DNA from 4 places in the Kitasatospora paranensis genome. Region 2 is predicted to be linked to each of the others. Evidence: riboswitches for the same ligand, from Rfam matches in the RefSeq annotation. Region 2 holds a riboswitch; each other region holds the start of a gene.
The links. A riboswitch is a leader RNA that binds a small molecule or an ion and turns the genes downstream of it on or off. The one in region 2 is predicted to bind cyclic di-AMP.
Positions count from the first base shown of each region.

Region 1: another riboswitch for cyclic di-AMP. It lies ahead of ABEB13_RS15070 (M23 family metallopeptidase); the one in region 2 lies ahead of ABEB13_RS12955 (C40 family peptidase).
Region 3: another riboswitch for cyclic di-AMP. It lies ahead of ABEB13_RS24280 (transglycosylase family protein); the one in region 2 lies ahead of ABEB13_RS12955 (C40 family peptidase).
Region 4: another riboswitch for cyclic di-AMP. It lies ahead of ABEB13_RS10190 (transglycosylase family protein); the one in region 2 lies ahead of ABEB13_RS12955 (C40 family peptidase).

Region 1 is NZ_BAABKV010000001.1:3,080,127-3,085,954, forward strand. Features, by position in the region: gene ABEB13_RS15060 (hypothetical protein) at 1-149, opposite strand, end outside; gene ABEB13_RS15065 (hypothetical protein) at 254-511, opposite strand; gene ABEB13_RS15070 (M23 family metallopeptidase) at 844-1,764, opposite strand; cyclic di-AMP (ydaO/yuaA leader) riboswitch at 1,770-1,933, opposite strand; gene ABEB13_RS15075 (DUF6348 family protein) at 2,407-3,228, shown strand; gene ABEB13_RS15080 (hypothetical protein) at 3,324-3,518, opposite strand; gene ABEB13_RS15085 (SpoIIE family protein phosphatase) at 3,967-5,184, opposite strand; gene ABEB13_RS15090 (ribose-5-phosphate isomerase) at 5,428-5,828, opposite strand, start outside.
Region 2 is NZ_BAABKV010000001.1:2,636,201-2,642,028, reverse strand. Features, by position in the region: partial or broken gene ABEB13_RS12965 (NYN domain-containing protein) at 1-280, shown strand, start outside; gene ABEB13_RS12960 (C40 family peptidase) at 460-1,491, shown strand; cyclic di-AMP (ydaO/yuaA leader) riboswitch at 1,849-2,034, shown strand; gene ABEB13_RS12955 (C40 family peptidase) at 2,045-3,103, shown strand; gene ABEB13_RS12950 (C40 family peptidase) at 3,348-4,415, shown strand; gene ABEB13_RS12945 (hypothetical protein) at 4,504-5,301, shown strand; gene ABEB13_RS12940 (gluzincin family metallopeptidase) at 5,268-5,747, shown strand; gene ABEB13_RS12935 (carbohydrate kinase family protein) at 5,750-5,828, opposite strand, start outside.
Region 3 is NZ_BAABKV010000001.1:5,037,495-5,043,322, reverse strand. Features, by position in the region: gene ABEB13_RS24300 (Ppx/GppA phosphatase family protein) at 1-664, opposite strand, end outside; partial or broken gene ABEB13_RS24295 (DUF501 domain-containing protein) at 792-1,316, opposite strand; gene ABEB13_RS24290 (FtsB family cell division protein) at 1,313-1,753, opposite strand; gene eno (phosphopyruvate hydratase) at 1,855-3,141, opposite strand; gene ABEB13_RS24280 (transglycosylase family protein) at 3,340-4,185, opposite strand; cyclic di-AMP (ydaO/yuaA leader) riboswitch at 4,190-4,353, opposite strand; gene ABEB13_RS24275 (cytochrome P450 family protein) at 4,630-5,828, opposite strand, start outside.
Region 4 is NZ_BAABKV010000001.1:2,034,917-2,040,744, forward strand. Features, by position in the region: gene ABEB13_RS10170 (sirohydrochlorin chelatase) at 1-115, shown strand, start outside; gene ABEB13_RS10175 (hypothetical protein) at 308-1,525, opposite strand; gene ABEB13_RS10180 (hypothetical protein) at 1,591-2,061, opposite strand; gene ABEB13_RS10185 (hypothetical protein) at 2,141-2,407, opposite strand; cyclic di-AMP (ydaO/yuaA leader) riboswitch at 2,675-2,863, shown strand; gene ABEB13_RS10190 (transglycosylase family protein) at 2,869-4,032, shown strand; gene ABEB13_RS10195 (hypothetical protein) at 4,149-4,349, shown strand; gene ABEB13_RS10200 (LacI family DNA-binding transcriptional regulator) at 4,510-5,553, opposite strand; gene ABEB13_RS10205 (glycoside hydrolase family 13 protein) at 5,555-5,828, opposite strand, start outside.

The DNA.
Region 1 (5,828 bases), 440 kb from region 2:
TCGGCGGTGAGCGCGAGGCTGAACAGCAACAGGACGGCCGCGAGCGGCAGCAGGGCGACCGCGAGCGCGACGCCGGCCGTGCCGTTTCCGGCGCGTGGGGACTCGATCACGAGGTGCGCGGTCTCGGACACCGGTTCGGGCAAGGACACGGGCCGCACCCTACCGGCGCGAGTGCCCGCTCACGGCGTCCGGCCCCGGACGTGGCGGTGGGGTCCGCCGGCCGGGGCCGGGGCGTGCCGGGTGCGACGGCAGGTCAGCCGAGGTAGTGCTTGGCCACGGCGGCGGCGATCGCGGAGACGTCGAGTCGGCCGGTGCCCGCGTTGGTGCCGTCGTTCGAGCCGACCGTGTTGTCGCCGCCCGCGTTGAAGATGTCGCTGCCGGCGACCTGGTTCTGGTCGCCGATGACGATCGTCCGGGTCTGGCCGGCGGCCTGGGCGGTCGCGATGCCGGGAAGGCAGGCGGCGCCGGCGAGGGCGAGCAGAACAGCGGTGCGCGTGAGGCCTCGGTACATGTGGATCCCTTCCGCGACGGGGTTGTCGTGTCTGCGACGCTAGGTCGCCACCACCCCGCCGCACCGGCGTTGGGCCGGTCGGGGGCGTGTCGAACGAGTGAGCGCAGCTCGAACGCGGGTGGCCCGCCCGCCCCGCCCGGAGACAGCCGGCGCCGGAGGGCGGGATCGGCTGCCGGCCGGTCAGGCCCCGCCCTGCCGGGACGCGATCACGGACCGTCCGACAGCCGGCTGCGGAGACCAGGGCCGCGGGGAAGGGCGCAGGAGCAGGGTCCGGGCACGGCCGAGGCCCGGACCGCAGGGAGCGGTCCGGGCCTTCGGGCTGTGGCGGTGCGTCAGACGCGGACACCGTGGGCGGCGAGGTAGGCCACCGGGTCGATGTCGGAGCCGTACGCCGGGCCGGTGCGGACCTCGAAGTGCAGGTGCGGGCCGGTCACGTTGCCGGTGGCACCGGAGAGGCCGATGACCTGGCCGGCGGAGACGGTCTGGCCGACCGAGACCTTCAGGGCCGAGAAGTGGGCGTACTGCGAGTACTTGCCGTCGGCGTGCTTGATGACGACGTTGTTGCCGTAGGCGCCACCCCAGCCGGCCTCGACGACGGTGCCGCCGGCGATGGCGTGCACGGCAGTGCCGGTGGAGACGACGAAGTCGACGCCGGTGTGGTAGCCGCTGGACCAGTTGGAGCCGGCCTTGTGGTACGGGGTGCCGAGCGGCGCGGAGACCGGGGCGACGTAGCCGGAGGCGGCGACGGCGGGCTTGGCGGCCTCGGCCGGCTTCGCGGCCGGGGTGGTGGCGGCGGCCTTCGGGGTGGAGGTCTGCGGCGCGGCGGCCTTCGGCGCGGCCGGCTTCGGCGCGGCGGGCTTCTGGGCCGGGGCCGGGGCGGCGGCCGGGGCCTGCGCGGCGGCGGCCTGGCCCGCGAGGGAGAGCTGCTGGCCGGGGAAGATCAGGTTCGGGTTGCCGCCGATGACCTGGCGGTTGTCCTGGTAGAGCTTGTGCCAACCGCCGTCCACGTGCTGGGCGTTGGCGATCTTCGACAGGGTGTCGCCGCCGACGACCTTGTAAGTCGAGTCGGCGGACTTGGCGGGGGCCTGCGCGGCGGCCGGGGCCGCGGCGGCCGGAGCGGCAGCGGCGGGGGCGGCGGCCTTGGCGGCGGGAGCGGAGTGGGCGCTGGCGGCGGTGGCCGGGATGGCGATGGCAGCAGCAGCAACACCGGTGGCGACAGCGAGACGGGTCAGACGGGTGCCCAGAACGGACATGGGGGTGATCCTCTCCTACGCCTACGAGGTGAGCTGTCGGGTTCGGGCGGGAAGATCGCCCGGTCGCGAAAAGACGCGACTTCACCCCAAGCCGTCCCGGAACTACCGGGCGCGGCACTTACCTTGGGTCCCCCGCTCCTGCCGTGCACAGATTGTGCGTGGCCCCGGACGGCGGCAGGACTCGGCGTTCCGCCCGGTGGCCCGCCCGGTCGATTGGCCGGGCAGGCTCCGAGGAAAACCGATCGAGCACGTTCGAAGCAAGCCCCGGCCCTTGGAGGGCCCTCGGCGATCACCCCCGGCGTGACTCTCCGCCCGCTCCCGGTGGACGGAGAGCGTCCGCCGCAATGACCGCATGTGTCCGGATCATGGCGTTTCGCCGATTTCGTACACCCGGCGTGCGCGGTCGGTCGCGGGCGGGCACGGATCATGCACACGCCGGTGACACTGGTCACCCCGGGTTCCGCGGAGGGGTTTTCGGGGAACCGCGGACCGCCCCGCGGCGTCGGCCCCGGATGACCGGCGGAGCGGCCGCGCGCCCGGTGCCCGGCCCGTCCGAGCCGGCCGATAGCCTCACTGCCGTCCGACTGTTCGACCGTTTTCGAGCCGGCCCCCGGGGTCGGACGTGGAGTGAGGAGCACCGGGGTGCGCCCGCAGGACAGGCTGGACGTGATCCAGCGCAGTGTGGTCCGTGAGATGGCGCGCTACGGCCTGCGCTTCACCGTCGAGGGCAGCGTGGTCCGCGGACCGGGGCGGACCGCGGTCGCGGTGCGCGAACACCCCGGCGAGGGCGGCCAGGGCGGCGCCGGGCACGTCGACCTCGGCTACGTCCTCGAACTGGGCCGGGCGGACGGCCCCGTGGTCTGGGACTGCACGGCGGGGCTCGGCCGCACCGAGGAGGAGCAGCTGGACAGCGCCGTACGGATGTGGGCGACCACGACGGCGGCGGCCGTGGTGGAGTTCCAGGAGGGGCGCGGGGAGCACGGCGACCACTACGGGACGGAACTGCTGCCCGGCTGGCAGGCCGTACAGGGCCCGGCGGCGGTGTTCGGCTTCGGCAGCGAGCGGCTGGCCGACTGGCTGGCGGACCACCAGGTGCTGCCCCAGCTGGCGGCGGCGCTGGCCCCGGAGCTGGCCGGGCCGCTGCCGGCCGGGGTGACCGGGGTGAAGCTCTTCTTCGGCGGGCGGCTGGGCGAGGACGTGGCGGAGGTCCGGATCGGCGGCGAGGTCGCGGAACGTGCTTCGGCCGCCCTGCGCGCGCTCGCCTGGCCGCGCGGCGAGCGGCTGTGCTGGGCCCGGCTGTTCGTCCTGCTGGTGCCCGAGGGCATGCCGGGACCTGCGCAGGCCGACCCCCGCGCGACTGCGGCGCCCTCCGCCGGACCTGCCGGGCGGTGGTCGGCGGAGCCGGGACGCGGCGGGCTGCTCGGCCGCTGGCGCCGGGCGCGCGCGGAGCGCCGCCCGTCCTGACCCGGCGCGCCGGACACGTCCGACCCGGCCCGGGCCTGGTGGCGGCCCGGACGGCCGGTGGCACGTCCGACCGCCGGTCGGTCAGCGGCCGGCGGTCAGCTGGCGACCGACGAGATGGTCTTCGCCAGCTGGTTGAGGAAGTCCTGGATCGGCTTGGCCGCCGTGGACTGGCTGACCATGAAGCCGAAGAGCGCCGCGATGATCGCATGGCTCATCTTCAGCTGCTTGTTGCGGATGAAGATGACGACGATGACGCCGAACAGGAACAGCGCGGAGACGGAGAAGGCCACCCGGATTCACTTCCTCAAGCTCTGGCGGGAGTTCGCGGCGGAACCCCGTGTCGAAGCCGGCCTGCGGCCTGCGCCGACCGTCCCTGAAAACTCACCGGTCGGTCCCGCCGTCATGGTGATGCCCCGCCGCGCCGTACCGCATGCCGCCTGCCGCACGCGCTGCCCCCCATCCCCCGGCCATGACCGATCCACCCGGACTCAGTGTGGTCGTTCGTGCCGACTGCGTAAAGGACTTGCCGGGAGCATGGCGCGAAGATCCTGCCATCTGAGACGAATTCCCGCCGACCGAGACGATAGCCGAGGCCGCCTGACGGTGCGTCGGCGGGGCCCGGCCCACGGTCTTCGGAGCGGCCCTGCGGCGCCCGGCGGGCCGGTGATCGACTCGTGTGGGACGCCCGAGGATTGGCCGAAGATCAGTGCACGGGACTTGACAGCGGGGTCCGCGCCGTCACCGGCGCCAGACCAGCAGGACGGCCCGGTCGTCGTTGACGTCCTTGGCGACCCGCTCGATCAGCCGTCCCGCCGAGCCGCGGAAGCCGCCCGCCACCAGCCGGTCGGCCTCCCCCATCAGCCGGTCCATGCCCTCGGTGAGGTCCCGCCCGGGCACCTCGACCATGCCGTCGGTGCAGAGCATCAGCACGTCGCCGCGGTCCAGCGTGCCGCGCACGCCCTCGAACTTGGCGCCGTCGTAGATGCCGAGCAGCGGGCCCTCGGCGGACTCCCGCAACTCCCAGCGGCCGCTGCCGCCGAGCCGCTGCATGCCCGGCAGGTGCCCGGCGGAGAGGAGTTCGTACTGGCCGGTGTCGAGGTCGAGCACCAGGTGGACGGCGGTGGCGAAGCCCTCGTCCCAGTCCTGGCGCAGCAGGTAGCCGTTGGCGGCGGGCAGGAAGTCGTGGGCCGGCAGCGAGCCGAGCAGGCCGCCGAACGCGCCGGAGAGCAGCAGCGCGCGGGAGCCGGCGTCCATGCCCTTGCCGGAGACGTCCGCCAGCACCACCTCCAGCGTGCGGCGGGCGCTGCCGGTGCGGGCGGCGACCACGAAGTCGCCGGAGAAGGACTGTCCGCCGGCCGGGCGCAGCGCCATGTCGGCGTACCAGCCCTCGGGCAGCTGCGGCACCTGGCTCTGGACGCGCAGCCGCTCGCGCAGGTCGAAGAGCATGGTGCCGCCGCCGCGCCAGGGCACGCCGACCCGGCTGCGGAACTGGGCCACCAGCAGGCCGGCGATGCCGACAGCGCCGACCACCAGGGCCGCGCCGGGGGTGACTCCGTAGACGTAGGCCGCGGGGTTGTCGCTGGCGACCCGCTCGCCGGTGTGGATCACGGACTCGGTGGAGAGGCCGACGGCGGCGGCGGCGTACAGCAGGACGAGGGTGGCCGGGCGGAGCAGCAGGGAGCCGGCAAGGACGGGCAGCACCAGGGCGGTGGGCGGGATCCAGGCGGGGATCCAGACGTTGAGCGCGACCAGGACCGGGACGGCCACGAGCATCAGCGCGAAGGCGAACCAGTCCGGGGCGGCGCCGCGGAAGTAGTCGACGCCGGTGCGGCGGAGCCGTCGTCTGAGCCGGCGGATGCGGCCGCGCAGCCGGGCGCCGACGGTCTCCCCGGCCGCGCTCGCGGTGGGGCCCGTCGCAGTCGTGTGGGGCGTTCTGCCCGGCGTGCGGCCAGCCATGGGGTCCGACCCTATCCACCGGTACGGGTCGGCGTCGACGGCCCGGGGTGGCGGGCGACGGTTCGCCGGGTGGCCGTGGCGGGTTTCGGCCTGTCGGCCGACCGGCGGGCGGGGGCCCTGCGCGGGGCGTGCGGGGCCGACCGTGCGCCGGGGCGGCGGGCGACCGTGGCCGGGGCGCCGCGGGAGGGTCGGGTGGCCGCCGTACGGGCCTGACGGCCCGTACGGCGGGGTGTCGACGGTGGGTCAGCCCTGCGGGTGGTGGGCCGGGACGGGCGGCAGTTCGCCGGTGGTCTCGTACTCGCTGAGCATCTCGATCCGGCGGGTGTGCCGGGCCTCGCCGCTGTAGGGGGTGTTGAGGAAGATCTCGACGAACTTGGTGGCCTCGTCGACGCTGTGCATCCGGCCGCCGACGGAGATCACGTTGGCGTTGTTGTGCTCGCGGCCGAGGGCGGCGGTCTGCTCGCTCCAGGCGAGTGCGGCGCGGACGCCCTTGACCTTGTTGGCGGCGATCGCCTCGCCGTTGCCGGAGCCGCCGATCACGACGCCCAGTGCCTCCGGGTCGGCCGCGGTGCGCTCGGCGGCGCGCAGGCAGAACGGCGGGTAGTCGTCCTCGGCGTCGTAGATGTGCGGGCCGCAGTCGACCG
Region 2 (5,828 bases):
CGATGCTGGCGCAGCGCACCCAGGCCGAGGTGACCTGTGTCTTCGACGGGCAGGACCTGGACGTGCCGGTGATCATGGCGCCGCCGCGCGGGTGCGGGTGCGGTTCAGCCGCACCGGGGAGACCGCGGACGAGCTGATCCGGCGTCTGGTGCGGGCCGAGCCGCAGGGCCGGCCGGTGGTCGTGGTGTCCACGGACCGCGAGGTCGCGGACGGTGTCCGCAAGGCCGGGGCGCGCCCGGTGGCCTCGATTCTGCTGCTGAACCGGCTCGCCCGGCCCTGACGCGCGGGCGGGCCGGGTGGCCCCGATGTGTCGAGGTCGTGAAATCCCGCTCGGGGGTGCGGATCGAGGGGTTCCGGGAGTGGCGTAGCGGGCGGATCTTCACTAGGGTCTGGCGTCAAACCTATTTTCCGGACATCCACTCGTTCGGGTGAGTCCAGCAGGAAGAAGGAGCTAGACCCTTGGCCTCCCACCGCCGTCCCAAGCAGCCGAGCCGCGCACGCGTGTCCGTGCTCACCGCTGCCGCAGCGACCGCGGTCGCCCTGTCGGCCCAGGCGAGCGCCCACGCGGCGCCGGCGAAGCCCTCCGTGGACGAGGTCAAGGTCCAGGTGGACCAGCTGCAGCAGGAGCAGGAGCAGGCCACCGAGAAGTACGACGGTGCCAAGGAGCGCGGCGACCAGCTGAAGAAGCAGGCGACCGAGCTGCAGGACCAGATAGCCCGGACCCAGGCGCAGCTGAACGAGGTCGCCTCCGGGCTGTCGGCGGTGGCCGCCGACGAGTACCGCACCGGCGGGATCGACCCGACCGTGGCGCTGATGCTCTCCTCGAACCCGGACAACTACCTCGACAAGGCGTCCAGCAACGAGCAGGCCACCGACACCCAGGCCTCCACGCTGAAGTCGCTGCGCGACCAGCAGCGCCGGCTGGACCAGCAGAAGGCGGAGGCCGCGGCCATCCTCGCCGAGCTGGACCAGACCACGCAGACCCTGAACGACACCAAGGCCCAGGTGCAGCAGAAGCTCGCCGAGACCCAGCGGCTGCTGAACACCCTGACGGCCAGCCAGCGGGCGGCCGTCCTGGGTGGCGACCGCGCCTCGCGCGGCGGTAGCCGGGTCGACCCCTCCACGCTGCCCCCGGCGTCCGGCTACGCCGGTGCGGCCGTCCGTGCGGCGCTGACCCGCCAGGGCGACCCGTACGTCTGGGGTGCGACCGGCCCCTCGACCTTCGACTGCTCGGGCCTCATGGTGTGGGCGTACGCCCAGGCCGGCGTCTCGCTGCCGCGGACTTCGCAGTCCCAGGCGAGCGTGGGCGTCAACGTGGGCACCAACATCGCCAACGCGCAGCCGGGCGACCTGGTGATCTACTACTCGGACGCGCACCACGTCGGCATGTACATCGGCAACGGCCTGGTCGTGCACGCCCCGCACACCGGCGACGTGGTCAAGACCATGCAGGCCGACCTGCTGCCGATCAAGACCATCCGCCGGATCTGACCCTTCGGGGCAAAAGCGGACATTCCCTCCCGACCGCGGTTCTGACGCCGCGTGACACGCCCGGACGCGCCGAGATCCTTCTGTGATCTGCGACACGTTCCGGGCGTTCTCTTTTGTGCTCGTATGATGAGAAACCGTCAGCTGACGGTGGATTTCCCGTCACGGACGGTCGCGACCGCACAGAAAATCGGCCATGGATCCGAGATTTTTCCGACAAGGATTTGAACGGATCACGGATCGGTTACTAGGGTCATCCCACTGACCACCGCACAGAAGATCGCCCAACCCGGGTGACGGCGGGGGTCGCCGCCGAGTCCGCGACACAGCTGGGCAGTCCCACTGCCTACGGGGAGGCCCCTGCCGGGGGTGCTGTCGAACGGAGCCGGGGAACCACGTTCCCCCGGGGTGAATCGGCGTCAGGTCGGCCGCGCCGGCCGGTGTGCGGCCAGCCGCGCACCGCAGGGGCGGGCGGTGAGACGTCGTAGGGCATGCTTCCGGCCCGAACCCGTCAGCTCACCCGGTAGGCGGTGTGAGGAAGAAGGAGTCCGCCTTCGTGGCGTCCCATCGTCGTCCCAAGCCCGTCGGCCGCACGCGCGCCTCGATCCTGACTGCCGCCGCCGCCACCGCCGTCGCCATCTCCTCCCAGGCGGGTGCCGCGCACGCCGCCCCGGCGCCGACCAAGGACCAGGTCAAGGCCCAGGTCGACCAGCTGAACCAGCAGGCCGAGGTCGCGACCGAAGCGTTCAACGCCTCCACCGAGAAGCAGCAGGACCTGCAGAAGCAGGTCACCCAGCTGCAGGACCAGGTGGCGCGCCAGCAGGGCGAGGTGAACGGCGTTCAGAGCCGGCTCGCGGAGGTCGCCGCCCAGCAGTACCGCGACGGCGGCATCTCGCCCACCGTGCAGCTGATGCTCTCCAGCAACCCGGGCGACTTCCTGGACAAGGCCGGGTCGGCGAGCCGGATGAGCGCCACCCAGGCCGACACGCTGAAGACCTTCAAGTCGGAGCAGGCCAAGCTCGACGCGCAGAAGGCCGACACCGAGCACAAGCTCGCCGAGCTCGACACCACCACCCGGAACCTGAAGGCGCAGAAGGAGGAGATCCAGGGCAAGCTCGCCCAGGCGACCGCCCTCCTCAACACGCTGACCCAGAAGGAGAAGGACGAGCTCGCGGCGGCCGCCGCCAAGGCGGACGCGGATGCCCGCAACGCCGCCGACAAGGCGTCCCGCGACACCGTCCGCGCCCCGCTCGACCTGCCGTCCGGCTCGGCCGCCGTGAAGGCGCTCGCCGCCGCCGAGACCAGGATCGGCGCCACCTACGTGTACGGCGCCGCCGGCCCGAGCACCTTCGACTGCTCCGGCCTGGTGCAGTGGGCCTACCGCCAGGCGGGCGTCTCGCTGCCGCGCACCGCCGACGAGCAGTGGCACGCCGGCACCAGCGTCGGCACGAACGTCGCCAACGCCCGCCCCGGCGACCTGGTCGTCTACGAGGGCGGCGGGCACATCGCGATCTACGTGGGCGGCGGGCAGGTCATCCACGCGCCGCACACCGGCACCGTGGTGAAGTACGCCTCGGCCACGATGATGCCGATCACGGCCATCGTGCGGATCTGACGCACCGGCTCGGCCTGTCGCGGGTCCGGTCCCCTCCAGGGGGCCGGACCCGTCCGCGTTGCGTCCGGCCTGCGACGTCGGCCCCGGTCCGGCCGAATGTCCGATTGGTGGTCAGATATTCGGTGATGGAGGGGTTTGGACTAGATCGGTGCGACTCGCTAACGTCTGCCCCCGGACGTTCGCGAGGACGCCGTCCGTCCCGGGCGGCGCCTCCGTCCGGCCGCCCGAACGGAGTCGCCGCCGCATGACCGCGCACCTCCGCGCCCACCTGCCGGGCGCTCACACCATCGCCAGGGCCCTGGTGCTCACGGCGGCGGCCACCACCGCCCTGGGCGTCACCGTCGGGGGCAGCGCGTACGGCGCCCCCGCGGCCCCCGCGGACCCGGCCCTGCGGACGGCCGACGTGCAGGCCCGGGTCGACCGGCTGTACGACGAGGCGGAGCAGTCCTCCGAGCGGGCCGACGCCGCGCAGGCGCAGCAGCAGCGCCTGCAGGCCGAGGCGGACGCCCTCCAGGACCAGCTGGCCCGCGGCCAGGACGAGATCAACCGGCTGACGGCCGACCTGGCGCTCACCGCCGCCGCCCAGTACCGCGCGGGCGGCCTCGACCCGGGTGTCCGGCTGATGCTCGACTCCGACCCGGCCGGCTACCTCACCCGGGCCCGCGCCCTCGACCAGGCGGCCGCCCGGCAGAGCGACACCCTGCGCGAGGTCGCCGACCGCCGCCGCAGGCTCGACCAGCGCCGCGCCGAGGCCACCGCCAAGCTGGCCGCCCTGGAGGAGGTCCGCCGCTCGCTGGCCGACAGCAAGGAGCAGATCCGGCAGCGGCTGGCCGCGGCCCAGAAGCTGCTGGGCGGCCTGAGCGCCGGTGAACGGGCCCGGCTGGTCGCCGACGACGCGCGCGCCGCCGAGTTGCGGGCCACCCGCGGTACCGACCGGCTCGACCTCGGTGACCAGCCGCCGTCCTCGGACCGGGCGGCGGCCGCGCTGGCCGCCGCGATCAGCCGGATCGGCTCGCCCTACGTGTACGGATCGACCGGGCCCGACGCCTTCGACTGCTCCGGTCTGATGTACTGGAGCTGGCGGCAGGCCGGAGTCACCCTGCCGCGCACCTCGCAGGCGCAGGCGTTCGCGGGGCGTCGAGTGAGCCTGTCCGAGGCGCGACCGGGAGACCTGGTGATCTTCTTCAAGGACATGCACCACGTCGGGATGTACGCCGGCGGCGGTGTCGTCGTGCACGCCCCGCACCCGGGCGCCCCCGTCCGCTTCGAGAGCGTCAGCGCCATGCCCGTCAGCGGGGTGGTGCGGGTCTGAGCGGCGTCTACGGGCACCCCGGCGCGTCCGCGGGGAGGCCGAACCCCTGGTCACCGACCTCCCCCGGCGTTTCGGGGCAGGTCTGGGCGTGCTGCCCGCGGGCCGCCTCTCGCGGCGGGGCGCCCTGCTGCTCGCGGCGGGCGGGCTCGTCCAGCTCTCGGTGCCGAGGGCCACCGGGGCGCCGCGCACCGGCCCGGCGGCCGTGCCGCCGCAGGCCGTCCCCGCGAACGGCGTCCGGAGCCGGATCGAGGGGCTGCTGGCCGACCGTGCCCGCGCCGTGCTGCGCCGCGACGGGGCGGCTCTGCTGGCCGGGGTCGCGGACAGTGCCCGCCCGGCCCAGCAGCAGACCGCCGCGTGGACGGCCCGGGTGCCGTTCGCCGCCGTCGAGTACCGCATCAGCGCCGTCACCGGGCCCGGGCCGGACGGCCTGCTCACGGTCACCGCGGGCTTCGCGCACCGGCTGCGCGGCATCGACGAGCACCCCGCCGTCCTGCCGCGGCGGCTCACCTTCACCAGCACCCCGGGCGGCTGGCTGCTGGCCTCCGACGAGCCGGACGGCTCCGCCGCACTCTGGGACCTCGGCGACGTCCGGGTCGCCCAGGGCCGCTCCTCGCTGGTGCTCGGCCTCGGCGAGCAGGCCGAGCTGGACGGCCTGGCGGCGGTCGCCGACCGCGCCGCGCCGGCCGTCTCCGCCCTCTGGGGCGACGGCTGGCCGGGCCGGCTGCTGCTGCAGACCCCGGCGACCGAGCCCCAGTTCGCCCGGATGCTGGACGTAGCGGCCGGCTCGTACCAGGGCATCGCGGCCGTCACGGTGGCGGCCGGCGGGGCCCCGCGGTCACCCCGGCGGACCGGGTGCTGGTCAATCCGGAGGCCTTCCGCGGGCTGAGCGACCTCGGCCGGCAGGTGGTGGTCACCCACGAGGCCACCCATGTCGCGACCCGGGCCGCCACCCACGCGTGGACCCCGCTCTGGCTCTCCGAAGGGGTCGCGGACTACACCGGCTACCGCACCGCGGGCCGGACGGCCCGGCAGATCGCGCCGGAGCTCGGCCGGGACGTCGCCGCCGGCCGGGTGCCGACCGCGCTGCCCGCCGACGCGGACTTCGCGGCCGGCTCCCCGGGCATCGCCCAGGCCTACGAGCAGGCCTGGCTGGCCTGCGACCTGGTCGCCCGCGAGTTCGGGCCGACCCGGCTGGTCTCGCTCTACCGCGCGGTGGGCGCCTCGGGTGCCACCGGCCGGCTGGACGCCGTGCTCCGCGCCGAGCTCGGCATGGACCTCGCGGCCTTCACCAAGCACTGGATCGCCGACACCGTCCGCCAGCTGCGCCGCTGAGGTCAGCGGGCCGCGGCGAGGCCCGCGGCCAGCCCGTCGGCGTCGATCAGGTCGGTGTGGGTGCCGGCGGAGGTGCAGGTG
Region 3 (5,828 bases), 2.4 Mb from region 2:
TGGTGACGGTGCCGGCCAGGCCGACCAGGGTGGCAGCCTCGGTGAGCGGCACCGCCTCGGCCGCCGTGTCCAGGGCGGCGAGGATGTCGGCCTTCGCGGCGGCGATCTGATCGGGCGTCGGGAGCTCGCTGCCGGCGAAGTGGCGCTCCGTCATCCGCACGCAGCCGATGTCCACCGAGCGGGCCGCCCGGACGTCGTCGGCCCCGAGCACGAACTCGGTGGAGCCCCCGCCCAGGTCGAAGACCAGGTAGGGCGCCTTGAACGTGCCGGCGGTCAGCTCCTTGGTGGCACCCACGAAGGAGAGGTGGGCCTCCTCGTCGCCGCTGACCACCTGGGGTGCGACACCGAGGATCGCGCGCACGCCCGCGGTGAACTCCGCGGCGTTCTCGGCGTCCCGGGAGGCACTGGTGGCGACGAACCGGATGCGCTCCGGGCCGACCCCGTGCTCGGCGATCACGGCGGCGTACTCGCGGCAGGCCGCGAAGGTGCGCTCCAGCGCGTCGGGGTGCAGCCGGCCGGTGGCGTCCACGCCCTGGCCGAGGCGGTTGATGACCATCCGGCGGTCGAGATCGGCGATCGCCCCGGTGTCCGGGTCGAGATCGGCGATCAGCAGCCGGATCGAGTTGGTGCCGCAGTCGATCGCGGCCACGCGGGTGGTGGTCACCTGTCCCCTCCTCCTGCGCCTGGCGCTTCTTCTCGGCGCGCTCGGCGGACTTCTGCTCCTTGGCCGCGATGACCGCGGTGTGGTCCTGGTTCTTGGCGCGGTTGCGGGCGACCCGGCCCGCCGCGGCGTCGACCTCGGCCGGCGAGACGCAGGGCCCCTTGGCCCACCAGTCCTCCAGCATGCCGATCGCCTCGTCGCCGAGCGGGTTGACGCCCGGGCCGGCCGCCAGCGCGTGGCCGACCAGCACGTGCAGGCACTTGACCCGGTCGGGCATGCCGCCCGCGCTCGGGAAGCCCTCCAGCACCTCGATGGCGTCGCGGCGGGCGATGTAGTCCTCGTGCGCCCTGCGGTAGGCGTCGGCCAGCTCCGGGTCCTCGGCGAGGCGCGCGGACTGCTCCTTCATCACGCCGTCGGCCTCCAGGGTGCCGATCAGCGAGGCGGCTCGGGGGCAGGTCAGGTAGTAGAGCGTCGGGAACGGCGTGCCGTCGGGCAGCCGGGGCGCCGTCTCGACGACGTCCGGGTTGCCGCACGGGCAGCGGTGGGCCACGCCGCGCGTCCCGCGCGGGACGCGGCCGAGCTGGGCGGCGATGGCGGCGATGTCGCGGTCGGCGTCGGGGGCGTCGGCGGGGCCGGGAAGCTGTTCAGAGGTCATGGGGTGCTGTCTTCGTGAGGGGCGGGGGCCTGGTCGGCCAGGTCGACCGAGTCCAGGACGGTGGTGTACCAGGGTTTGGCGGCCCGGACGGGGCCGGAGCCCAGCGCGTCGCCCGAGACCGAGCCCTGGGTGGCGGGCGCCGACGGGTCGACCGAGACGAACGGGGTCTCACCCGGCATCGCGTAGTGCAGCCGCTCGCGGGCCTGCGCCTTGACGTACTCCGGGTCCTGCCAGCGGGCCTTCTCCCGGCGGAGCTCCTCCACCTGCTGGCGGGCGTGTTCGGCCCGGGCCCGCTGGGCGGCGATCTCGGAGCGCTGGGTCAGGAACTGCCGGGTGGGGTAGGCGAGTATCGCCACCAGCGAGCACAGGACGAGCACGAGCACCGTCGCACGGCTGGTGAAGCGCGGACGCCCCGCCAGTCCCGGGATCTTCCACATGCTCGTACCCCTCCTGCTCACGCCGGTGCCCCGGCCCCACCCTACGGGGTGGACGCCGGGGCACCGGTCCAGCGGCTGTGTGTCAGCGCGCGGGTGTCAGCTCAGCCTTCGAACTTGAAGCGCGGGAACGCGCCGCGGCCCGCGTACTCGGCGGCGTCGTCGAGGATCTCCTCGATGCGCAGCAGCTGGTTGTACTTGGCGACGCGCTCGGAGCGGGCCGGGGCGCCGGTCTTGATCTGGCCGCAGTTGGTGGCGACGGCGAGGTCGGCGATGGTGACGTCCTCGGTCTCGCCGGAGCGGTGCGACATCATGCAGCGGTAGCCGTTGCGCTGGGCCAGCTCGACGGCGTCCAGGGTCTCGGTCAGCGAGCCGATCTGGTTGACCTTGACGAGCAGCGCGTTGGCGGTGCCGGTCTCGATGCCGCGGGCCAGACGGGCCGGGTTGGTGACGAACAGGTCGTCACCGACGAGCTGGACCTTGTCGCCCAGCTTGTCGGTCATGGCCTTCCAGCCGTCCCAGTCGGACTCGTCCAGCGGGTCCTCGATGGAGACGAGCGGGTACGCGGCGACGAGCTCGGCGTAGTAGTCGATGAGCTCGGCGGAGGAGATCGCCTTGCCCTCGAAGGTGTAGGCACCGTCGTTGTGGAACTCGGAGGCGGCGACGTCCAGGGCGAGCGCGACGTCCTTGCCCGGGGTGTAGCCGGCCTTCTTGATGGCCTCGACGATGAGGTCGAGGGCCTCGCGGTTGGAGTCCAGGTTCGGCGCGAAGCCGCCCTCGTCGCCGAGGCCGGTGGACAGGCCGCGCTCCTTCAGCACGCCCTTGAGCGTGTGGTAGACCTCGACGCCCCAGCGGACGGCCTCGGAGAAGGACTCCGCGCCGATCGGGGCGATCATGAACTCCTGGATGTCGACGTTGGAGTCCGCGTGCGAGCCGCCGTTGAGGATGTTCATCATCGGCACCGGCAGGACGTGCGCGTTCGGGCCGCCGAGGTAGCGGAACAGCGGCAGGTCGCTGGCCTCGGAGGCGGCGTGCGCGACGGCGAGGGAGACGCCGAGGATGGCGTTGGCGCCGAGCGAGGACTTGTCCGGGGTGGCGTCCAGGTCGAGCATGGCCTGGTCGATCAGGCGCTGCTCGGTGGCGTCGTAGCCGACCAGCTCGGGGCCGATCTGCTCGATGACGGCGAGGACGGCCTTCTCGACGCCCTTGCCGAAGTAGCGGTTCTTGTCGCCGTCGCGGAGCTCCAGCGCCTCGAAAGCACCGGTGGACGCACCGGACGGGACGGCGGCACGGCCCGTGCTGCCATCGTCGAGACCCACCTCGACCTCGACGGTGGGGTTGCCGCGAGAGTCGAGAATCTCACGGGCTACGACGACATCAATGGACGGCACGAAGCATCTCCTAGCGGAAGCGGATGTGAGTCGTTACGACCAGAGCCTAACCGCACGGGGCCCCAGGGCCATGCCGGGCATGGCCCTGTCTCACCGTGTGGCCCGGCTACTCGCCGGTAGTTCACCTGAAGGATCGTAAACCGGACCTCCCGGTCGCAGCCGCGGCGCCGGGGCCGCGACCGGGAGGCCGGGCGGCCGTCAGCCCAGCTCGATCTCCTGCCCGGGCAGGATCAGGTCGGGGTCGGCGCCCACGGTCGCGCGGTTGGCCGCGTAGAGCTGCTGCCAGCCGCCGGGCACGTCCCGCTCGACGGCGATCCCCGACAGGGTGTCACCGGGCCGGACGGTGTACGTTCCGCGGCCGGTCTCCGGCAGCGGCGCCGCCTGCAGGGTCTGCCCGCCGGCGTCCGACGGGTCAGCTGCCCGCGAGCCGGTGTCCGGCCCGGTGTCGGACGCCTCCTCCACGCCCTCCGGCAGGTCGGCGGCCGCGGCGTACCGCTGGTAGATCTCCCGGTGCGCCGTCCAATACCAGGCACCGTCCTTCTGGTACCAGTACACCCGGTCGTCCGCGTCCCAGCCGCCCCGGCCGGGGAACTGCGGGGCGGCGCCGGAGCGCGGCGCCGCGGTACTCGCGCCCTCGGCGGAATCGGCCTTCGCGAGTGAGCCGCCGCCGCGGGTCAGGCCGGCGCGTTTGGAACAGACCGGCCAGGCGCCGGGCCCCTGGGAGGCGAGCACCTTCTCGGCGACGGCGATCTGCTGGCCCTTGCTGGCCTGGTGGGCGAAGGCCGCGTACCGGGTGCCACCGAAGCCCTTCCAGGTGCCGGCGGTGAACTGGAGGCCGCCGTAGAAGCCGTTGCCGGTGTTGATGGCCCAGTTCCCGCCACTCTCGCACTGGGCGACCTTGTCCCAGGTGGAGACCGGTGCTGCGGACGCGCCGGCGGCGGTGAGCAGCGGAAGGGCGAGGCCGACGCCGGTGACGCCCGCCACGGCGACCGCCTTCTCGGCGGAGGTGCGACGGCGGTGGCGGCCAGGTCCGGTGAAGAGCATGGGAAGTCCCTCTCCGAACGCCTGCGAGGTGAGCTGTCGGGTTCGGACCGGGAGGCTTGGCCCGGCCGCGGCCGCAGGAGGGGACCTGCTGACGCGGCTTCACCCCTAGCCGTGGGGACGGCGACGAACGTGGGTCCCCCGCCCCTGTCCTGGGTCTGTTCCGTCGAATCGGCGCGCGGTGGACAGGATTCGGCGTTCCGCGGCCGCGGCCCGCGGTTGCGGGCCGATCCGGAGAGTAGGCAGATCGAACGACCAATCACAAGCTCATATCGCCACTATCACGCAAGAATTACGGCGAACCGATTATCGCCCACGAACGAGGCTGATTTGTCCGGTTTGACGGCCCTTCGGGCGGGCCGCGACACGCGCCCGGTCGACACGCCCCCGGGCGGAGCAGCGGACGGCCGCCGGCCGCTCCCGGCGCGCCGGCCGTCCGGCGGCGGGTCAGCCCCCGGAGGGCGTGAAGGACACCGGCAGTTCCCGCAGCCCGCGCATGATGAGACCGCCCCGCCAGCGGAGTTCGTCCGGGTCGGCGGCCAACTCCAGGTCGGGCAGCCTGGTCAGCAGGGTGGCCAGCGCCGCCCGCCCCTCAAGCCGGGCCAGCGGCGCGCCGATGCAGTAGTGGATGCCGTGTCCGAACCCCAGGTGCGGGTTGTCGGTGCGGGCGAGGTCCAGCGTGTTCTCGTCGGAGAACCGCGCCGGATCGCGGTCGGCCGCGGCCAGCACCACCAGCACCGGGTCGCCGGCCGGGATCCCCACCCCGCCGACGGTCAGCGGGACGGTCGCGAACCGCCAGGTGGCCAGCTCCACCGGTCCGTCGTAGCGGAGCAGTTCCTCGATGCCGGTCTCCAGCAGGCCGCTCTCGCCGCGGGCCACCGAGGCCTGGAGCAGGGCCCGCTGGCCGGGGTTGCGCAGCAGCGCGTACAGGCCGTTGCCGATCAGGTTGACGGTGGTCTCGAAGCCCGCGAACAGCAGGATGAACGCCATCGCCGCCGCCTCGTTCTCGGTGAGGTGCTCGCCGTGGTCGCTCGCCCTGATCAGGCCCGAGATGAGGTCGTCGCCGAGGTCGGCGCGCTTGCGGTGGATCAGCTCGGCGAGGTAGCCGCGCATCCGCTTCACCGCCCGCGCCACGCCGCCGCGCGGGCCGCGGCCGTGCCGGATCATCATGCCCGCCCAGTCCCGGAAGTCGTCCTGGTCCTCGGCGGGCACCCCCAGCAGGTCGCAGATCGCGTAGATGGGGAGCGGGAAGGCGAACTCGTGGATCAGGTCGGCCGAGCCGCGCTCCGCGAAGGAGTCGATCAGCCGGTCGGTGAGCTCCTGCACCCGTGGCTCGAACTCCGCCACCCGGCGCGGGGTGAACGCCTTGGACACCAGCCGGCGCAGCCGGGTGTGGTCGGGCGGGTCGATGTTCAGCAGGTGGGTCATGAGGTCCGCCTGCCGCTCCCCCGGGATGCCGACCCGGCCGGCCCGGTGCGCCTGCTCGCTGTGGTGCACCGGGTTCTTGGAGAGCCGGGCGTCCGCGAGCGCCTGCCGGGCGTCCGCGTACCGGGTGACCAGCCAGGCGTCCACCCCGCTGGGCAGGGTGGTGCGGTGCACCGGCGCGTGCTCGCGCAGCCAGGCGTACGCGGGGTAGGGATCGGCGG
Region 4 (5,828 bases), 600 kb from region 2:
GACGGTCGGTCAGCTGATCGCCTCCACCTACCTGGCGGCGCTGCCTGCCCCGGCGGAGTACGAGGAGCAGGACGAGCACGGCGAGGCCACCGGGGAGCACCGGGCCGAGCAGTGACCGTCGAGCCGTAGGAACCGTGCCGAAGGGCCCCGGCGAGCGCCGGGGCTCTTCGGCGTTCCCGCCCGACGGCTCTCCCCCATGCCGCCCAGCGGTCCTCCCCCAGCAGCTCTCTCCAGCGCCCCGCGGGCGCATCTCCCTCGGCGGCGTGGCCGATGCCCTGCAGCGGACCCCTGGCGGTCCGTCAGGTCTTCAGGCGGTCGGTGACCGCCGCGATGTCCTTGAGCGCCACGGAGGGGCGGCGAGCGCCCGGGGCGGGGTGTCCACGGCCACCGGGGCGGCGGAGGCGTTCCACTGCGGCTCGGCCGTGCCCGGCCCGCCCCTGGTGAGCCGGACGGCCTGCCGGTCGCCCGCCCGCCGCAGCACGATCCGGGTGGGCGGCGGGGACTCGGGGTCGAGCCAGACCTCGTTGCCGCCGAACGAGCAGTCCAGTACGGCGATGTCGTCCGGGTGGCCGTCCGCGGTGGCCCGGAAGCCGACGCCGGCCTTGCGGTACCCGGTCAGGCGGCACCGGCTGATCGTCACGGTCTCGCCGGCCAGCTGGTGCTTGGCGGTGGCGATGGCGAAGTCGGACCGGCCCGCGGCGTCGATCAGCAGGCCGTCGACGACGGTGCCGGAGTCGCGCCCGAGGGCGTGCACCACCAGGCCACCGGCGCCGTTCCCGTAGAGGACGCTCGCGGTGTAGTCGAAGTCGTTCAGGTAGGCGCCGTGCTCGATGCCCCAGCCGCCGTTGTGGTAGGCCACGAACTGGCCCACGCTGTGGTGGTGCTGGGCGTTGAGCCAGACGAAGATGCCGTTCTGGGCGTTGTTGTGGGCCAGGCAGCGCTCGAACGTCCAGATGCCCTCGCTGGTCTCCGGCCATTCGTAGCCGGACGCCCCGGTGGCGCCCTGGACGCCGACCGCGACGCAGTCCCGGGCGGTGCCGCCGGTGCCGGCGCCCAGCGAGAAGCCGGTCAGCCGGTAGCCCCGGGGAGCGGGCTCGTAGGTCGTCAGGGACGCGACGCAGGAGTCGTAGGTGATGTCGTCGGACGGCGCCTGAGGGGTCCGGGTGTCCAGCGGGCCGTCCCACCAGTAGGCGTCCTCCCACGTCCGGTGGCTGATGCAGCTGCGGAAGGTGATGCCGTGGCTGGCGTGCGGGACGAACGCGTGGCTGCCCGTGTCGCGGACGACGACGCCCTCCACGACCGTGCCGCGGCCGGCGTCCCCGAGCATGTGGAAGTGCAGCCCGTAGCGGCCGAGCACCGGCTCGGTGACCGGGGCACCGGCGAAGGTGTCCTTGCCGGGCTGCCGCGGGCCGAGCCAGCGCAGCGCGGCGTGCCGGACGTCGGCGCGCCGCGAGCTCGTCACGTGGACGTGGGCGCGGCCGCGCTCGGTGCCCTCGATCCGCACGCTGCGGGTGAGGTTGAGCACTTCGGCGCCCAGCGTGAGGCCGGCACCCACCGCGACCCGCGGGTGGGCGTACGCCAGCGGAGCGGTCAGGGTGACCGTCCGGCCGTCGATCCGGCTGATCGTGCACAGATCGTATCGGGTGGAGAAGTCGTCGCCGTCGGGGGTCCGCTCGGGGTGACGGCGAGCTCGTCGCCGGCCTGCCAGCCCGCGGGTGCGGCGGCCAGCGTGAGGGTGGCGTCGCCCGGTCCCAGTGCGGCCGCCGCGCGGACCCAGGCGGTCTTGGCGGCGCCGTCCAGCCGGAGGTAGCCGGCCCCGGTGACCCAGAGGCCGGTGTCCGTGTTTGCGATCGTCATGCCGCCGCCCCGGAACTTCCGTTCGTCCACGGACGGAAAGCGCAGGGCGTGCACGGCCGCCCCGGCCGGCGAGAGCGCCAGGGTGCCGCGGACCTCGACATTGCCCGCGGACGCAAGGGTCAGGCTGCGCTCCGGGGCGAACACCAGCGAGCCGCCCGGCTCGATCAACAGCGACCCGACCGCGGCGTCGGTGTCGAGCAGCACCCGGTCGGCGATCGTGACCGCACTCCGGGGCCGGGCACCGCACCGCCCCAGCCCGCCGCGTCCGACCAGTGCCGGCCGGTCAGGTCGATCGGGGAGGGCGCGGGGCCTCCGGCGGCGCGGCGCTGTGCACGTGCCCTTCGGCGGCCGTCGAGGGCCCGCTCAGCGGCGGCGCGGTGGGCCCCGGCGAGGCGTCGGCCACCAGCTCGCGCCGGAGCAACTCCTCGCCTCCGACGGCAGCGAGGACGACCGGGACGGCGAGCCAGCCGAGCAGGCGGCGCCGGTCGACGGCGGAGCGCGGGACCTGTGGCCCTGGCACCCGTTCGGGCGGCGTGGCACGGTGTTCCATGATCGGCGAGCCCTCCCCCGGGGCCCGGTGCGGCCCCGCCGCCTGAAGCATAAACAAGCCGCTTTCCATTCAAGGGGATTGCGCGAAAAGGGCCGAACGCGACCGGAATCGCCGGGAACAATCGATCTTGAATTAAATCAAGATCACCTGTGATCGCCGTCACACATATTTGCGGTTTGAACTTAAGTCTGTCTAATGTCCTCCCACGTTCGTGGTCACACGGACCCAGTCGACCCGAACGCCGAGTCCTGCCGGCGGGCCGACTGGCAAAGCGATACGCACTTCGGCAGGGGCGGGGGAACCAGGTAAGTCGCCCAGGGCCGGTCATGGACCGGCCCTCGGCTTGGGGTGAAGCCGCACAACCGGACACGTCCGTCTCGACGTGCCCGTACGTGCGGCCGGGCAACTCCAGCCCGAATCCGACAGCTCACCTCGCAGGCGTGGGAGAGGAACGCTGTTTCATGCTGTCCATCAACTCCAAGCGCACCCGCCGACTGCTCGCCACCACGGGCGTGGTCGGCATCGGTCTGTCGATCCCGTGCCTCACCGCCGGCACCGCCAACGCCGCCTCGGTCGCGACCTGGGACAAGGTCGCCCAGTGCGAGTCCTCCGGCAACTGGTCGATCAACACCGGCAACGGCTTCTACGGCGGCCTCCAGTTCACCTCCAGCACCTGGGCGGCCTACGGCGGCCACACCTACGCCCCGCAGGCGAACCAGGCCACCAAGGACCAGCAGATCACCATCGCCGAGAAGGTGCTGGCCGACCAGGGCCCCGGCGCCTGGCCCGTCTGCTCCGTCCAGGCCGGCCTGACCAAGGGCGGCCCCGCCCCGGCGGTCAACCCCGGCGGCTCGGCCTCGACCACCCCGGCTCCGGCCGCCGCGGCCCCCGCCGCCCCGGCCGCCCCGGCCGCCCCCGCCCAGAGCAGCGGCTCCACCGCCTCGCAGGACGCCAAGCCCGCCCAGAGCGGCAAGTCCTGGCAGCAGCACCGTTCCTGGAACCACGGCGGCACCTACACGGTGAAGGCCGGCGACTGGCTGTCCCGCATCGCCGACAGCAACCACGTCCAGGGCGGCTGGCAGCACCTGTACGACCTGAACAAGTCGGTCCTCACCGAGGGCCCCGACTCGATCTACCCGGGCCAGAAGCTGTCGCTGGGCGGCTCCGCCACCGCGCAGAGCGGCTCCGCGCAGACCGCGGCCAAGCCGGCCACCACCGCCGCCCCGGCGGCCGCCACCACCGCCACCAAGGCCTCGGCCGTCACCGGCTCGAAGGCCGCCGCGGTCAACTTCGCCCTGTCGAAGGTCGGCCAGGCGTACATCTACGGCGGCACCGGCAACGGTGGCTGGGACTGCTCCGGCCTGACCCAGGCGGCCTACAAGGCGGCCGGCATCGCGATCCCGCGTGTCGCCGCCGACCAGGCCGACTTCTCCACCCACGTGTCGCTGGACAACCTGCAGCCGGGCGACCTGCTGTTCTGGTCCAACAACGGCGCCAACTCCGGTGTGTACCACGTCGGCATGTACGTCGGCGACGGCAAGTACGTCGAGGCCGCCAACCCCAGCGCCGGTGTCCGCACCCAGACCATCGCCAACTGGGCGCCGGACTTCGCCGGCCGTATCTGATCCCACCACGGGTCGGGTCAACCGTTCCACCGTCGCCCCCGGAGCTGGCCGCTCGGCACCGGGGGCTTCGGCCTGCCCGGGTAGGCTGAAGCCCCCACCGACCCGCGGGAGTCAGCATGGCGAAGGTCACCGTCACCCTGGATGCCGACCTGGCGATCGAGGTGATGCTGCTGTCCGGCGCGGGCAATCCGCAGGACGCGGTCGAGGTGGTCGTCCGCGACTACCTGGCGCGCGGGCGGCGCACCGAGGCCCGGACCGGAGAGGCCGCCGACGCCCAGCGGACGCAGCCGCCGCGGCGGGTCGCCGAGGACGGCTGACCGGACGCACGACCGGAGCACCGCCGGACGGAACCCGACGGGGACGGACGGGCACGGCACGACGAGGCATGCACGACGTGCACGTCGTGCATCGAACACCGAAGGGGCCCAGGAGAGTTCACCTCTCCTGGGCCCCTTCGGTGTTCGATGCAGTCGGCGGTCAGCGTCCGCCGGCCGCCGTGGAGCCGCGCATCACGAGCTCCGGCTGGAACATGAACTCCGCGCGCTGCGCGGGGTTGCCGCCGACCTCCTCCAGCAGGGCGTCGACCGCGGCCGTGGCCATCGCCTCCACGGGCTGGCGGATCGTGGTCAGCGGCGGCTCGGTGAACGCTATCAGCGGCGAGTCGTCGAACCCGACGACCGAGACGTCCTGCGGCACCGTGAGCCCGCGCTGGCGGGCCGCCCGGATCGCGCCGAGCGCCATCATGTCGCTGCCGCAGACGATCGCGGTGCAGCCCTTGTCGAGCAGGGCGCCCGCCGCGGCATGGCCGCCCTCCACGCTGAACAGGGTGTGGTGGACGTACCCGTCGGCCTCCTCGGCGCTGAGGCCGAGCAGGTCCTGCACCGCGGCGGTGAAGCCCTCGATCTTGCGGAGCACCGGGACGTACCGCTTCTGGCCGACCGCGAGGCCGATCCGGGTGTGCCCGAGCTCGACGAGGTGCTGGACGGCCATCCACATGGCGGCCCGGTCGTCCGGCGAGATGAACGGCGCGGCGATCTTCTCGCTGTAGCCGTTGATCATGACGAACGGGACCTGACGGCCGATCAGCTTGTTGTAGCGGTCGTGGTCGGCCGTGGTGTCGGCGTGCAGGCCGGAGACGAAGACGATGCCGGCGACTCCGCGCTCGACCAGCATCTCCACCAGCTCGTCCTCGGTGGAACCGCCCGGGGTCTGGGTGCACAGCACCGGCGTGAAGCCGTGCCGGCTCAGCACCTGTTCGATCACCTGGGCGAGCGCGGGGAAGATGGGGTTGCTGAGCTCCGGGGTGATCAGGCCGATCAGCCCCGCACTGCGCTGCCGCAGCCGCGTCGGGCGTTCGTACCCGAGCACGTCGAGGGCGGCCAGTACGGTCTGCCGGGTGGTCGCGGAGACACCGGCCTTGCCGTTGAGGACGCGGCTGACGGTGGCTTCGCTGACCCCCGCCTGCGCCGCGATGTCCGAGAGTCGCGCTGTAGTCACGATCCCAGAGCCTATTGCAACCATCTCAGACCGCCCACCATACGGTGCTGTCCGCAGCCAGCAGAATGTCGCCGTCGACCGCCTCTGCCTCGGCGGAGGAGAGCAGCATACGTCCCGGAGCGGGGATGCGAACCGGCGCGCCGGTGGTGTTCGCGGTGCAGACGAACGCGCCCTCTGCGCTGTCGCGCCGGAAGGCGAGCACGCCCTCGGGGGCGTCCAGCCAGGCCACCTCGGTGCCGGCGCCGAGCGCCGGGTGCTCCCGCCGGACGGCCAGCGCCGAGCGGTAGAGCTCCAGGGTG